2 regions of the Streptomyces sp. NPDC111656 genome follow, and region 2 is predicted to be linked to the other one. Evidence: riboswitches for the same ligand, from Rfam matches in the RefSeq annotation. Region 2 holds a riboswitch; the other holds the start of a gene.
The links. A riboswitch is a leader RNA that binds a small molecule or an ion and turns the genes downstream of it on or off. The one in region 2 is predicted to bind cyclic di-AMP.
Positions count from the first base shown of each region.

Region 1: linked by a shared signal. The riboswitch ahead of ACZ7M3_RS46770 (M23 family metallopeptidase) and the one ahead of ACZ7M3_RS00780 (C40 family peptidase) in region 2 are both predicted to bind cyclic di-AMP.

Region 1 is NZ_JBVKCA010000030.1:17,342-25,005, forward strand. Features, by position in the region: gene ACZ7M3_RS46745 (hypothetical protein) at 1-267, shown strand, start outside; gene lhgO (L-2-hydroxyglutarate oxidase) at 441-1,646, shown strand; gene trmB (tRNA (guanosine(46)-N7)-methyltransferase TrmB) at 2,043-2,882, shown strand; gene ACZ7M3_RS46760 (PrsW family intramembrane metalloprotease) at 2,950-4,347, shown strand; gene ACZ7M3_RS46765 (aldo/keto reductase) at 4,351-5,295, opposite strand; gene ACZ7M3_RS46770 (M23 family metallopeptidase) at 5,354-6,391, opposite strand; cyclic di-AMP (ydaO/yuaA leader) riboswitch at 6,403-6,560, opposite strand; gene ACZ7M3_RS46775 (PP2C family protein-serine/threonine phosphatase) at 6,817-7,664, opposite strand, start outside.
Region 2 is NZ_JBVKCA010000001.1:147,743-155,406, forward strand. Features, by position in the region: gene ACZ7M3_RS00745 (adenosylmethionine--8-amino-7-oxononanoate transaminase) at 1-868, opposite strand, end outside; gene bioB (biotin synthase BioB) at 861-2,066, opposite strand; gene ACZ7M3_RS00755 (8-amino-7-oxononanoate synthase) at 2,254-3,414, shown strand; gene ACZ7M3_RS00760 (DUF397 domain-containing protein) at 3,371-3,595, opposite strand; gene ACZ7M3_RS00765 (helix-turn-helix domain-containing protein) at 3,608-4,465, opposite strand; gene ACZ7M3_RS00770 (ATP-binding protein) at 4,678-5,136, shown strand; gene ACZ7M3_RS00775 (DUF6328 family protein) at 5,372-5,893, opposite strand; gene ACZ7M3_RS00780 (C40 family peptidase) at 5,979-6,452, opposite strand; cyclic di-AMP (ydaO/yuaA leader) riboswitch at 6,456-6,610, opposite strand; gene ACZ7M3_RS00785 (hypothetical protein) at 6,988-7,293, opposite strand; gene ACZ7M3_RS00790 (ATP-dependent Clp protease proteolytic subunit) at 7,301-7,664, opposite strand, start outside.

The DNA.
Region 1 (7,664 bases), on a different contig from region 2:
CAGGCACTGTCGAAGCCGACGGAGGAGTTCGTACGCTCCCACGGTCTGCGACTGGTGGTGTCGGCGGTCGCCGAGCTCGAGTCGGGCAATCTCGACGCGGCATGCGAGCAGGGCGTACGGGCGGTGGAGGTCGCCGGGCGGATTTCCTCCGCGCGCACGACGGAGTACGTGAAGGACCTTCTGCACCGTCTGGAGCCCTACGGCGACGAACCGCGTGTGGTGGAGCTGAGGGAGCGGGCACGGCCGCTGCTGATGGCCCCAGCGTAGTCGCTCCGCTGGAGGACCGGTACGACCGCGGGTGGTTCGGCTGCGGGTCGTTCGTGGCTGGTCGCGCAGTTCCTCGCGCCCCTGCGGGGCTCGGGGAACTGCTTCCGGCGCTTCGCGGGTTTGAAGGCGTTGTCAGTGGCGCAGTGCACTCTTGAAGCCGGGAGGTGGAACAGGTGCGGGTCGCTTACGACTGCGATGTGCTGGTGATCGGCGGCGGGATCGTCGGCCTGGCGACGGCGTATGCGATCACGCGCGCCGCGCCGGGCACGCGGGTGACGGTGCTGGAGAAGGAGCAGGGTCCCGCCCGACATCAGACGGGGCGCAACAGCGGTGTGATCCACAGCGGGATCTACTACCGGCCCGGCTCGCTGAAGGCGCGGTACGCCGTGCGGGGCGCCGCCGAAATGGTGAAGTTCTGCGCGGAGTACGACATCGCGCACGCCGTCACCGGAAAGCTGATCGTCGCCACGGAGAAGGCCGAGCTGCCCCGTCTGCACGGGCTCGTGCAGCGCGGCCGGGAGAACGGGATTCCGGTGCGGGAGCTGGGCCCCGCCCAGATAGCGGAGTACGAGCCGCAGGTGCGCGGGCTCGCCGCGATCCACGTCGGCACGACGGGGGTGTGCGACTTCGTCGCCGTGGCCCGGCAGCTCGCCGAGTCCTCCGGGGCGGAGATCCGGTACGGGGCGCAGGTCGTCCGCATCGACCGCCGGCCCGCGCTCGGTGTCGCCGTCCGCACAGGGGACGGGGCGGTCGTGCGGGGACGGGTGCTGGTCAACTGCGCCGGGCTGCACTGCGACGAGATCGCGCGCCTGGCCGGGGACGAGCCCGGCATGCGCATCATCCCCTTCCGCGGCGAGTACTACTCCCTGGCGCGTCCCGAGCTGGTCCACGGCCTGGTCTACCCGGTCCCCGACCCCGCCTTCCCCTTCCTCGGCGTGCACCTCACCCGGGGGATCGACGGAGACGTCCACATCGGGCCCAACGCGGTGCCGGCGCTCGCCCGGGAGGGGTACGAGTGGGGGGTCGTCCGGCCCCGCGAGGTGGGCGCGGCCGTGGCGTGGCCAGGTTCCTGGCGGATGGCGCGGCGGCACTGGCGGTACGGGGCGGGGGAGCTGCGGCGGTCGGTGTCCAAGGCGGCGTTCACCGGGGCCGTGCGGCGGCTGCTGCCGGCGGTGACGCCGGACGACCTGATCCCGGCCTCGGCGGGTGTCCGGGCCCAGGCCGTCCTGAGGGACGGCACCCTGGTGGACGACTTCCTCATCGAGGAGGGCCCGCGGACCGTGCACGTCCTGAACGCGCCGTCTCCCGCCGCCACGGCGTCGCTCCCGATCGGGCGCGAGGTTGCGCGGAGGGCACTGGGGGTGCTGGCGGGGACGTGACGAGGTGACCGGCCTGAGTTCCTCGCCCCCGCCGCCCCTACCCAACCCATCCCCAGGGGCTCCGCCCCTTCAACCCCACCGGGGGCTCCGCCCCCGAACCCCCCGCGGGGCTCCGCCCCTGCACCCCACCGAGGGCTCCGCCCCCTGGACCCCCGTGAAGCTCCGCCCCTGACCCCCGCATCGGCCTGAACGGCCTCGTCCTCAAACGCCGGACAGGCTGAAAGATGCGCGCCAGCGCCCTTTAGGGGCGCGGGGAACTGCGCGCCAAACCCCCACCGGCCCCACAGCCAAACCAACCCGGGCGGACGGGGGACGCGGGGCGAAGCCCCCGCCTCAGGGGCGCGGGGAACTGCGCGACCAGCCCCCACCCGCCCGCGCCGTAAAATCGTCCTCATTGTGTCTGACTCCATTGACTCCCCCGAAGAGCCCCGGTCCAGCTCCGTCGCCGGAGGTGAGCCCCATCGGCATGTCCGGGCCAAGGGGGAGCCCCGGTTCCCCGACGGGCCGAAGGCCGACCCCGCCGGATCGCACTTCGAGCGGCGGATCCGGAGTTTCCAGCCGCGGCGCAGCCGGGTCACCACGGGCCAGGCGGACGCGTTGCAGCGGCTGTGGCCCAAGTGGGGGCTCGACATCGACGGGCAGCGGGTGATCGATCTCGCGGAGTTGTTCGGGGGCGAGCGGCCCGTCGTGCTGGAGATCGGGTTCGGGATGGGCGAGGCCACCGCGCGGATGGCGGCGGAGGACCTGGAGACGGGGATCCTCGCCGTCGACGTGCACACGCCGGGGCAGGGCAACCTGCTCAATCTCGCGGACCAGCGCGGACTCACCAACATCCGCGTCGGCAACGGTGACGCGATCATTCTGCTCAGGGAGATGCTCACGCCGGATTCCCTGAGCGGGCTGCGCGTGTACTTTCCCGACCCCTGGCCCAAGAAGCGGCACCACAAGCGGCGGCTGATCCAGCCGGAGTTCCTCAGCCTCGCCGCGACCCGCCTCAGGCCCGGCGCCCTCGTGCACTGCGCGACCGACTGGGAGCCGTACGCCGAGCAGATGCTGGAAGTGCTGAGCGCGCACCCGGACTTCGAGAACACCAGGCCGGACGGCGGTTACGCGCCTCGTCCGGACTTCCGGCCGCTGACCCGTTTCGAGGGTCAGGGACTGGAGAAGGGTCATGTGGTGAACGACCTCCTGTTCCGGCGCGTACAGCACCGAGACCAGGACACATCCGGCGACTGAAGACCCGCGGACGAACACCACCAGGCGCCGTCGCGGGCAGCGCCCCTCCCTCGTTAGGGTCAATGCCGTGGCCACCTTTCCCCCGTACCCGACGTATCCCGGCGGTCCCACCGGTGGGCCGGCCGACGGTGCACTGCGGCACGCGCACTGGTGGCAGCGGAAGTGGGTGCGCTACGGCGCGCTGATCACCCTGCTCGCGCTCTCCGGCCTCGTCATCCTGGCCCTGGTCCGCCAACAGACCGGCACCGAGGGCTTCCTGGTCGGACTCGGCCTCGCCGTGCTGCCCGTGCCGCTCCTCGTCGCCGCGTTCCGCTGGCTGGACCGGGTGGAGCCCGGCCCCTGGCGCAATCTGCTCTTCGCCTTCGCGTGGGGCGCCTGCGCGGCGGCGCTGATAGCGATCGTCGCCAACAGTTTCGCGACCAGATGGATAGCGACCGCCACCGCCGACCCGTCCAGCGCCGACACCCTCGGCGCGACCGTCATAGCGCCGATCGTGGAGGAGTCCGCGAAGGCCGCCGCCGTGCTCCTGGTCTTCCTCTTCCGCCGCCGGGACTTCACGGGGATCGTCGACGGGGTCGTCATAGCCGGAGTCACCGCGACCGGCTTCGCCTTCACCGAGAACATCCTCTATCTCGGCACCGCCTTCGGCACGGACCAGCTCAACGGCGACCGCGGCCTGGCCTCCGTCACCGCCGCGACCTTCTTCGTCCGCGTCGTGATGTCGCCCTTCGCGCACCCCCTGTTCACGGTGCTCACCGGCATCGGCTTCGGCATCGCGGCGCTGTCCGCCGAGCGCCAGCATGCGCGCCGGGTCCTGCTGCCCCTGACCGGACTGCTGCTCGCGATGGGCATGCACTCCATGTGGAACGGCTCGTCGAACTTCGGGGAGTACGGCTTCTACGCGGTGTACGGGGCGTTCATGGTGCCCGCGTTCGGTCTGCTCACCTTCCTCGTCATCTGGACGCGGCAGCGGGAGCTGAAGACCGTACGGACCGAACTTCCGGCGTACGCGGCGGCCGGGTGGCTCACCCCGCCCGAGCCGTACGTGCTCGGCTCGATGCGGGCGCGGCGGCTGGCCCGCGAGTACGCCGCCCACCACTTCGGCAGGGCGGCGGCGCGTTCGGTCGCCCAGTACGAGGCGTACGCGACCTCGCTGGCGTTTCTGCGGCACCGGGGGCGCAGTGGCCGCGCCAACGCCGACTTCGTCGTACGGGAGCGGGAGTTGCTGCACGAGCTGTGGCGCCGCCGGGAGATCGCCCGCCCCTCCCTCGCGTACGCGGCCCACGCGTCGGCCCCGGCCGTACCGGTGCCGCCGCAGCTGCCGCCGCCGTGGCCCGGGTACGGCTACGCGCCGGTGCCCGGCCAGGCGAACCCCGCCGGCCCGCCCCCGTACCCCGCCGGCGCGACGACCCCGTATCCCGCCCCGGCGACGCCGTACCCCGCGTACAACCCCTACCAGTCGTAGGTCTCAGGCGGACGCTTCCGTCAGCCTGGCCACCTCCGCGTCCGTCAGGGTCAGGTCGGCGACCGCCAGCAGGGCCGGCAGCTGCTCGACCGTCCGTGCGGAGGCGATGGGCGCCGCGACCGTCGGCCGGGCGGCGAGCCAGGCGAGGGCGACCGTGGCGACCTCGGCGTCATGGGCCACGGCGACCTCGTCGAGGGCGGCCAGGACGCGGATGCCGCGCTCGGTGGCGAGGTGCTTGCCCGCGCCCGCGGCCCGCGCGGAGTCGACCGTCGTACCCGGGCGGTACTTGCCGGTGAGGAAGCCGGACGCGAGCGCGAAGTACGGGACGGCGGCCAGGCCGGTCCGGGAGGCGACCTCCTGGAGCGGGCCCTCGTAGGTGTCGCGCGAGACGAGGTTGTAGTGGGGCTGGAGGGCGACGTAGCGCGCGAGGCCCTCGCGGTCGGAGAACTCCACGGACTCCGCGAGCCGCTCGGCGGAGATGTTGGAGGCGGCGATCTCCCGGACCTTGCCGGCCCGGACCAGTTCGTCCAGCGCGCCGATGATCTCCTCGACCGGCACCGAGGTGTCGTCGAAGTGGGTGTAGTAGAGGTCGATGTAGTCCGTGCCGAGGCGGCGCAGCGAGGCGTCGGCGGCGGCCCTGATGTTCGCCGGGGACAGGCCCTTGTACTCGGGGTGGGTACTGACCTTGGTGGCGAGGACGACATCGGAGCGGTTGCCGCGCGCGGCGAACCACTTGCCGATGACCGTCTCGGACTCACCGCCCTTGTGGCCGGGGAGCCACGCGGAGTAGCCGTCGGCGGTGTCGACGAAGTTGCCGCCCCCGGCCGTGTAGGCGTCGAGCACGGCGAAGGACTGCGCCTCGTCGGCGGTCCAGCCGAAGACGTTGCCGCCGAGGGAGAGCGGGAAGACCTCGAGGTCGGAGGAGCCGAGCTTGCGAAGGGAAGTCATGCCTTATTTCAACAGGCGTACCGGATTGCCGTATTCCGCACACGGCCCCTGGGAACGATCAGGGGTTGATGCCCTTGCTCTGCAGCCACGCCATCGGGTCGATCGCGCTGCCGCCGCCCGGGTGAACCTCCAGGTGCAGATGCGGCCCGGTCACGTTGCCGGTCGCGCCCACGCGCCCGATGACGTCGCCGGTGGCCACCTTCTGCCCCACGCTGACGCTGATGGACGACTGGTGGCAGAACCACAGCTCCGTGCCGTCGTCGAGGGTGAGGATGGTGCGGTAGCCGTACGAGCCGGCCCAGCCCGCCTCCGTGATCGTGCCGCTGTGGACGGCCTTGATCAGCGTGCCGGTGGGGGCCGCGAAGTCGAGGCCGGTGTGATAGCCGGAGGACCACATGGAACCGGCGTCACCGAAGCGGGAGGTCAGGGTGTACGAGGAGGTCGGCAGCGAGTAGCTCTTGGCGAGCTCGGCGAGGCGCGCGGCCTCGGCCTTCTGCTTGGCGGCCTCGTCCGCCTTCTTCTTCTCGGCGGCGACCTTGGCCTCGGCGTCGTCCTTCTGCTGGGCGGCCAGCGCGACCGCCTTCTTCGCGGCGGCGGACTCGGCGGCGTCCTGGGCCGCCTTGTCGATCTGGTCCTGCTGCGACTCGGCCTGCTGGATGATGCGGGCGCGCAGCGCCTCGCCCGCGTCCGTGTTGCCCTGCGCGGCGTCGGCGTTGGTCACACCGGCGCTGGTGAGCGGGGTGGCGGAGCCCTTCGGCGTGCTGGGACCGCCGTCGGATATCAGCGCCTTGGCCGATTCGGTGACCGAGGAGAGGTCGGGCAGCGAGATGGAGACCGGCGGCTTGCCGGGCGCCGCGGTGGCCATGCCGCCCGCGCCGACGGCGGCGATGACGCCGACGCCCAGGACCGTGGAGCTGCGGGCGAGTCCCCCGCCGCGCTGCTTGGAGACGCGGTGCCGGCCGCGGAGGGGACGGATGGAATCCTCGGTGGGGTTCCACTCCTCCCAGGGGCCCTCGTCCTTGCCGTAGGCGTAGCCAAAAGTCTGGGTGTCGTTCGGCGGGAACGAAGTGGGCTGGGCAGGCCGGTTGGACGCCACGTGGGCGTGCTCCTTTCCTTCCTTCTCGCCTACCGGGTTAGCTGACGGGTTCGGAGCAGGAAGGTCTCCTACGCGCGTCAACCCACGGTGTCTCCACCGTGAAAGACGCTCGATTCACCCCAAGTTGGTGGTTCCCCGGTTCCCTCGCGGGATTCGGCGCGTGCGCACGGAGCCGACTCTTGTGACGGCTGGGACGACCGCGCTGCGTTATCGAACGTTAATAGACGCGGGTACCGGATTCCAAGCTGTTCGTACTGATCATTAACGACTTTCGGCCAGGACTTACCGCCCACGACCGGCGGAATTCGGGCGAGTTGGCCGCACGTCCCTACTTGGCAGTTATTTGACGGTGCGTCAGTCGTTATGCGGAGGGGCATCGGCCGATCACCCCTCGTGACATCGATCAAGAACGCCCCTTTCCGTGGCTACGGCCGCCGTACGGCGAGCAGTGCCATGTCGTCCGTCAGGACGCCGCCCGTGTGCCGCCGGACCTCCTCCACGAGCGTGGCCAGCAGGGCGTCGGGGCCGGGGAAGGTCCGTCCGGCCAGCCGCGCGGCCGGATCGTAGAAGCGCCCCTGCGCGTCGCGGGCCTCGGACAGTCCGTCCGTGTGGAAGAGGAGCGTGGCCCCGTGCGGGAACTCCGTCTCCTCGGCACGGTCCGGCCAGTTGCCCAACTCGCCCATGCCGAGCGGCAGTGCGGGGTTCGCGGAGGCGAGCGTGACCAGTGTTCCGTCCGCGTGCAGGAGCAGCGGCGGCGGGTGGCCGCGGTTGACGATCCTTACGAGGCCGCCCTCGTGCGTGATCTCCGCGAGGACGGCGGTGGTGAACCCCTCGAAGGCGTCGACGCCCCCGCGCCGGGTGCCCTCGCGGGCCAGCGCCCGTTCCAGCCGCTGCGCGACCGCCTCCGGCGTGGCCTCCTGCTCGGCCGCCTCCCGGAACGCCCCGATGAGCACCGCGACGGCGGCCACCGCGTCCATGCCCTTCCCCCGTACGTCGCCCACGGCCAGTCGTACGCCGTGCGGGGAGTCCTGCACCGCGTACAGGTCGCCGCCGATGAACGCGCCCGCCTGCGCGGCCTCGTAGCGCGCCGCGACGTCGAGGCCGCCGATCCGCTGGTCGGGTTCCGGCAGGACGGCACGCTGGGCCGCCTCGGCGATCTGGTGGGCCGAGGCGAGTCGCTCGTCGGTGCGGCGGACGAGGATGTTGATGAGCACGGCCAGCACGCCGACGGTCGCCACGGTGGCGACCTCCGTGAGCGCGTCCACCCTGAAGA
Region 2 (7,664 bases):
TCATGTAGCCGCCGGTCAGCGCCTTGCCGACGCACATCACGTCCGGTGTGATACCGGCGTGCTCCGCCGCGAACAGAGCGCCCGTTCGACCGAAGCCGGTCGCGATCTCGTCGAGGACGAGAAGCACGTCGTGCGCGTCGCACGCCTCCCGCAGCACCCGCAGATACGCGGGGGAGTGGAACCGCATCCCGCCCGCGCCCTGTACCACCGGTTCCACGATCACCGCGGCGAGCTCGTCGGCGTGCCGCCCGATCAGCTCCCGCAGCTGCTCGGCGTACGACTCCTCGTACGCGACCGGCGGGGCGTCGGCGAACACCTGGCGCTGGAGCACGCCCTGCCACAGCTCGTGCATCCCGCCCTCGGGGTCGCACACCGACATCGGCTGCCAGGTGTCCCCGTGATACCCGCCGCGCCAGGTCAGCAGCCGCTGCTTGCCCGGGCGGCCGAGCGAGCGCCAGTGCTGGAGGCACATCTTGACGGCGACCTCGACCGACACCGATCCGGAGTCGGCGAGGAAGACGTGTTCCAGGCCCTCGGGCGTGATGTCGACAAGTCGCTTCGCCAGCCGTACGGCGGGCTCGTGCGTGAGCCCGCCGAACATGACATGGCTCATGCGCTCCAGCTGGTCGCGCGCCGCGTCGTTGAGGACCGGGTGGTTGTAGCCGTGGATGGCCGACCACCAGGACGACATGCCGTCGACCAGCTCGCCCGAGCCGTCCGCCAGCCGCAGGCGTACCCCGCTCGCCGATTCCACGACGAGCGGTTCCTGGCGGCCGGGCATGGGGCCGTACGGGTGCCAGACGTGCCGCCGGTCCAACTCCAGCAGTTCCCGCACGGGCAGCGTGGACGGCTCGGACCGGTCAGGCATTGGGGGCGAGGTCCGTTCCGGCACCCCGGCGGCGTACGGCGACGAGATCCGTACGCGCTTCGGCGGGCTGCTCCTGCTCGGCCTGCACCTTCACGGAACCGCAGACGCCGCCGCCTTCGTGCGAGCCGCACCCGGCGTCCGCGTGCGAGCCGCATCCGGCCTCGGCGTGCGCACCGCAGCCGGCGCCCGCCGTCACGCGGTGCTCCGGCAGGGTCACCTCGCCCGCGCCCTCCACCTCGAACCCGGCGTCCGCGATCATGTCCAGGTCGGCCTTGCCCGCCTGGCCCTCGCTGGTGAGGTAGTCGCCGAGGAAGATCGAGTTGGCCAGGTTCAGGGCGAGCGGCTGCATGCTGCGGAGGTGGACCTCGCGGCCGCCCGCGATGCGGACCTCCACGTCCGGGCAGACGAAACGGACCATGGCCAGGATGCGCAGGCACCGCTGCGGGGTGAGGTTCCACTCCTTGGCGAGCGGGGTGCCCTCGAAGGGGATCAGGAAGTTCACCGGAACGGAGTCCGGGTCGAGCTCGCGCAGCGAGTAGACGACGTCGACGAGGTCCTCGTCCGACTCGCCCATGCCCGCGATCAGACCCGAGCAGGCGGACAGACCGGCCGCGTGCGCCTTCTGGACCGTGTCCACCCGGTCGGCGTACGTGTGCGTGGTCGTGATGTCCCCGTACGTCCCCTCGGAGGTGTTCAGGTTGTGGTTGTAGGCGTCCGCTCCCGCCTCGCGCAACCGCTCGGCCTGGCCGTCGGAGAGCAGGCCCAGGCAGGCGCACACCTCGACGTTCTCGTGTCGGTCCTTGATCGCCTTGATGGTGTCGGAGACCCGGTCCACGTCACGGTCCGTCGGACCGCGGCCGCTGGCCACCAGGCAGACCCGCTTGGCGCCCCCGGCGAGCCCGGCAGCCGCGGCCTGCGAGGCCTGGTCCGGCTTGAGCCAGGTGTATTTGAGGATGTCGGCCTTGGAGCCGAGGCGCTGCGAGCAGTACGAGCAGTCCTCCGGGCACAGACCGGACTTCAGATTGACCAGATAGTTGAGTTTCACTCGACGGCCGAACCAGTGCCGGCGGACTTTTCCGGCCGCGGCCACCACGTCGAGCACGTCGTCGTCGGACGTGGCCAGCACGGCCAGCGCCTCGTCACGGGTCGGCAGCTCGCGCCGAAGCCCCTTGTCCACCAGCGTGTTCAGCAGGTCCATGAGATCCGATCCTGACGTATGCGAGCCGCTGAGGCCAAGGAGAGTTTGCACAACAGAGACGCTTCGACGTGTGGGTATTGCCACATCATGGGCGCCGCGCCGCCCCGCTAGGGTCTGTGCACTGCCTACAAAACGACCACCTTCATAACCCCCCTCACGACCACTCCCAGGGCCCGGAGGCACCAGCATGGCCGGATCGCCGTTCGCGTGGATCGACGAGCAGGCGCACCAGCGCCGACAGGCCGGACTCGTCCGCACCCTGCGCCCCCGCGCCGCCGACTCACCCCTTCTCGATCTGGCGAGCAACGACTACCTCGGGCTGGCCCACCACCCCGAGATCACGGCGGCCGCCGCCCAGGCCGCGCGCCGCTGGGGCGCCGGTGCGACCGGCTCGCGGCTCGTCTCCGGCACGACCGAACTTCATGGCGAACTCGAACGCGAGCTCGCGGACTTCTGCGGCTTCGAGTCCGCGCTCGTCTTCTCCTCCGGCTACGCGGCCAATCTCGCCGCCGTGACCACGCTCGCGCCGCACGGCTCGCTGGTCGTCTCGGACGCGGGCAACCACGCCTCCCTCATCGACGGCTGCCGGCTTGCCCGGGGCGCGACCCAGGTCGTGGCGCACGCCGACCCCGACGCCGTGCGCAAGGCGCTGGGCACGCACGAGGGTCCCGCCGTCGCCGTGTCCGACACGGTCTTCTCGGTGGACGGCGACGCGGCCCCGCTGGCCGAACTCGCCACCGCCTGCCGTGAGCACGGCGCGGCGCTGCTCGTCGACGACGCGCACGGGCTGGGCGTCCTGGGCGACGGTGGTCGGGGCGCCCCGCAGGCCGCGGGGCTCGCGGGCGCCCCGGACGTGGTCGTGACCGCCACCCTCTCCAAGTCGTTCGGCAGCCAGGGCGGAGCCGTCCTCGGCCCCGCCCCGGTCATCGACCACCTGGTCAACGCGGCGCGCACCTTCATCTTCGACACCGGTCTCGCGCCCGCGGCGGCGGGCGCGGCCCTCGCGGCGCTCAGGCTGCTGCGCCGTGAGCCGGAGCGCGCCGCCAGGGCCCGTGAGGTGGCGACGGCGCTGCACACCCGGCTGACCGCCGAGGGACTGGAAGCCGTACGACCGGACGCCGCCGTGGTCTCCGTGCGCGCGCCGTCCCCCGAACAGGCCGTGCGGTGGGCCGCCGACTGCCGGGAAGCGGGACTCGCCGTCGGCTGCTTCCGCCCCCCGTCCGTGCCGGACGGCATCTCACGGCTGCGGCTGACCGCCCGCGCGGACCTCACCGACGCGCAGATCGAGCACGCCGTCGGCGTGATCAGTTCAGCCCGGCGACAAAGCCCTCCCAACTGGCGGGAGTGAAGAGCAGGGCGGGGCCCGCCTTGTTCTTGGAATCGCGCACAGCGACCAGTCCGGCCCAGGGTCCTGGGCCGGGTCGGGCCGTCTCGACGCAGTTGTTCATTCCCGTACTGCGGCTGCTGCGCAGCCATGGCACGTCGCGGAGTGAAGTACTTGAACGTACGTACCGAGGCAGTGCAGTCATGGGGGTGCCTCCTTACGCGCCGTCACCTATCCCGGCGATGTAGTCCAACGAGTCCTCGGGCGAAAGGGCGTGGAACTGAAGGGCGTTGAAGGCCTCGGTGTAGGCCTGAAGGTCTTCTTTCCGTTCGAGATAGAGGCTACTCGTCAAGTGGTCGAGAACAACCACATCCAGATCAGTTGTGTTCGGAAATGAGAAGATAACGAAAGGCCCGGTGACGCCGATATGGGCTCCCGCGGCGAACGGCAGGACCTGAAGGCGCACTTGAGGCAGGGTGGCGGCCTCCCGCAGACGCTCCAGTTGCCGAGCCATCACCTTCGGTCCGCCGACCTCACGTCTTAACACGGCCTCGTCGAGGACGGCGGTCAGTTCCAGCGGCGGATTCGAACGCAGGACGTCCTGCCGGGCGAGGCGCACCTCGACGAGCGCGTCGAGCTTGCCGTCCTCCAGGCCGCCGACGGCGACCCGGGTCACCTCCCGCGCGTACTCGGGCGTCTGGAGCAGTCCGGGCACCACCGTGGTCTCCAGCGTGCGCATGCCGCTGGCCTGGGACTCCAGACTGATGAAGTCGCGGTACGTGGGCGGCAGGACCCCGCGGTAGGCGTGCCACCAGTGATGGCGACCGTTGCCCTCGGAGCCCGCGAGGCCGACCAGGAGCTCCCGTAACTCGGGGTCCGTGACGGCGTAGGCGTCCAACAGGCGCTCCACGTCGGCCGGTTTCACCCCACTGATACCGGTCTCGATCCGGCTCACCTTCGACTGGTGCCAGCCGACGAGACGGGCCGCCTCACCACTGGTGAGACCCGCAACGGCGCGCAGCGCGCGCAGTTCGGCACCGAGCTTGCGGCGGCGCACCGCGGGACCGTGCTGCATGGCCGTACTCCTTACTCCTTCCGAGCCGCCCAAATACGCTCCGTCGTCGTGGAGTTCACCGCATCGAGCGACAGATATATGCATATCTCGGTGGATCGCACCCGTGACCGGCCCAGTGATGGCAGTCTGGCGCGAAGCACCAGTCCGGGACCGTACTCGAACCATCCGCTCCGTGTCGGACTCCGGTCCCGTGGGAAAGGGACGACGTCGCCATGGCAGATCACCAGGAAGCATCCGTCACTCTGCCGAGCGATCCCGCCTCGGTCTCCGCGGCCCGGAATTTCGTCGCCGATGTGCTGGCCGAATGGGGCCTGCCGTGCGACGCCGAAGTCGCGGACACCGTACGCCTGATCGTGTCAGAACTAGCCACCAACGCCGTCCAACATACTTTCGGGCAGTCGCCCACCTTCACGGTGGACGTCCGGCTCGACCGAGACGAACACCTCAGGATCGGCGTCACCGACAGCCATCCGCGCTTTCCCAAACGTCTGCCTGCCGCCGTCCAGCAGGACAATGGACGCGGCATGGTGATCATCCGCTGGCTGACCGCCGAATGCGGCGGCAGACTCGTCGTCCGGCCCACCCGTGAGGGCGGCAAGACGGTCGCCATCGAGCTGCCCTGGACGGTGCCGGCCCAGCCGGTGACGGCCGGCGGCCCACAAGAGCCCTGAGGAGCGGCCCAGTTGTCGTGTCTGCGCTGCGAGGCGCCTCGCGGCGGGGCCCGGAAGGCCTCGGCCGCCGGTGCCGAGCGGTCCCCGGTCCGGTGGACGACGGAGATCGTACGGTGCGGATCTCCCGGTCCCCGCAACCGCGGCCCCACCGGAGCCGCAGCCGTCCTGGCCATCTCTCCGGTGCGACCGCGCTGTCCGGCCGGTTCGGCCGGCGGCAGCCGGGCGATGAGCGCGCTCACGGTTCTCGGTCGGGTGCTTCTTTCGGAGCCGTCGCTGCGCTGACGACGGCACGGTGCACCAGGCCGGGCAGGAGGCCCCACAGCGCCACACAGACGAGCAGCGTGCCCGCGCCCGAGGCGATCCCCGCGGCGCGTCCCAGCGCGACGTCCACGACGAGCAGCACCGATCCCGTCAGCGCCAGCATGAGCACGCCCATCCCGACCGTGGCCAGGACGGAGGAGACCCGCACGACGGTCGGCTTCGCGCCCTGCCGGAACAGCGACCTGTGCAGCGCGGCCGGCGCCGTGAAGAGCGCGGCGGCGGCCACGGCCAGCAGGAGGGTGGTGACGTACGTGGCGCGCTGCACCGTGTCGAGGGACGGGAAGCGCGGGGTGAACGCCAGCGTCAGCAGGAACGCGAAGAGGATCTGCACACCGGTCTGCGTGACGCGCAGCTCCTGGAGCAGTTCGCCGAAGTTGCGATCGGCGCGCTCGAGGGGCGTCTCGTTCCGTTCTTCGGGGGAAGGTCGCTCAGCCATGCTGAACGAGTAACCGGTTCGTCCGCATTTCACGCCCGGAGGGAACCCCGAGGGGGTGCCGGCCGGCGGCACCCCCTCGGGCAGGTCAGCTGACCCGGCCGTACCAGACGCTCTTCGTCCAGATCTTCTGCAGCTTCACGACCTCCCCTGTCTTCGGGGAGTGCCAGATCTTTCCCTTTCCGGCGTAGATGCCGACGTGGTACACGTTCCGGCCCGAGTGGAAGAACACCAGGTCTCCGGCCTTGCGGTGGGACGCGGAGATGTGGTGCGTCTTGTTGTACTGCGCCGCGGCCGTACGAGGCAGCGTCTTGCCCGCCTTCTTGTACGAGTAGAGCGTGAGCCCGGAGCAGTCGAATCGGCGTGGCCCGGCGGCACCGTACTGGTACGGGGAGCCCTTCTTGGAAGCGGCGACCTGAAGTGCCTTCGTCGCCAACGTGGCCGCTTCGGCGTCGGATGCGACGCCAGGAACCACGAGGCTGCCGCCCACGGCGGCGATGGTGAGCGCCGAGGCCGTACCGGCCCGGGTCCACAGCGACGGGACACGATTGAGCGCAGTCATGCGCAACCCTTCGTCAGCCGCCTGTGAAGGATGACCTGTCGGATTCGGGCTGGCGAAGTAGCCCGGCCGCTTGCGCGGCTTCACCCCAAGGACCGCCCGGATTTCTCCGGCGACCCGTCTTGCTGGGTCCTCCACTCCTGCCGATGCACTTCTGTCGACCGGTCATCCGGGCAGCGGCAGGACTCGGCGTCCGCCCGGACCGCCCCGCCGCTGTGGCGGGGGCTTGTCGTCGGAAGGGATCTTCACGCATAGCAGTCACAAAATCCGAGTGGAACCGGCGATTTGTGGGGTTACTCACCACTCACCCGTTCGGGTGGACGACCCCCTGTTCGGGCGATGTTGGGGACACCGACGACGCGCCCACCAGCACCGGAGCATCTCATTCCGCCTCCGGGCTACGCGCGTTGTGCAACTTTTTCGGTTCCCCGAAGGGGTGTGTGATTACTCCATCAGGGGGTACGCCATCTGGTCCGTTTGAACCCCGGGCCGGACGCCTCGCCGACTCGGCGCGCACGGCGACCCGGGTGCGGACGTGTCAATTGTCGGCGTCGGGCGGCAGCGTGACGCGGGCCGCCCGCCGCTCACCGTCGAGGACGCGCAGAGCCTGCGCCAGCGTCGGCGCGTGCACCTCGCTCTCGCCGCGCTGGTGCATCAGCGCGAGGGCGTCCCGCAGCTCGGTGGCCTTGGCGACCAGCGCCTGGGCGGCACGCAGCCCGCGGTAGGTGTCTCCGGGCCGGGCCGGGTTGATACGGCCGAGCAGGTCGACCACGTCGAGGTAACGGTCGATCAGCTCGGCCTCGGCTCGTGTCAGCGCGGGCAGCGGGGGCAGTTCGGGCACCATCGGCGGATCACCTCGCGTCGGGTGTGGCGTTCCTCGCACCGGGCGCGGTGCGCGAGGTCTTGCGGCTGGGGATGATCCCGTCCACCAGTCCGTACGCCAACGCGGCCTGAGCGTCCAGGATCTTGTCGCGCTCGATGTCGGCGGCGACCTGTTCAGGACTCTGCCCCGTGTGCCGTACGAGCATGTCCTCCAGCAGCCTTCGAGTGCGCATCAACTCCTCTGCCTGGAGGGCCAGATCGCTCGCCTGTCCCTGCAGCGGCTCGGGAAGTGACGGCTGGTGGATCAGCACCCGGGCCCCCGGCAGCGCGAACCGCTTGCCCGGCGCGCCGCCGGCCAGCAGTACGGCGGCGGCCGACGCGGCCTGCCCCAGG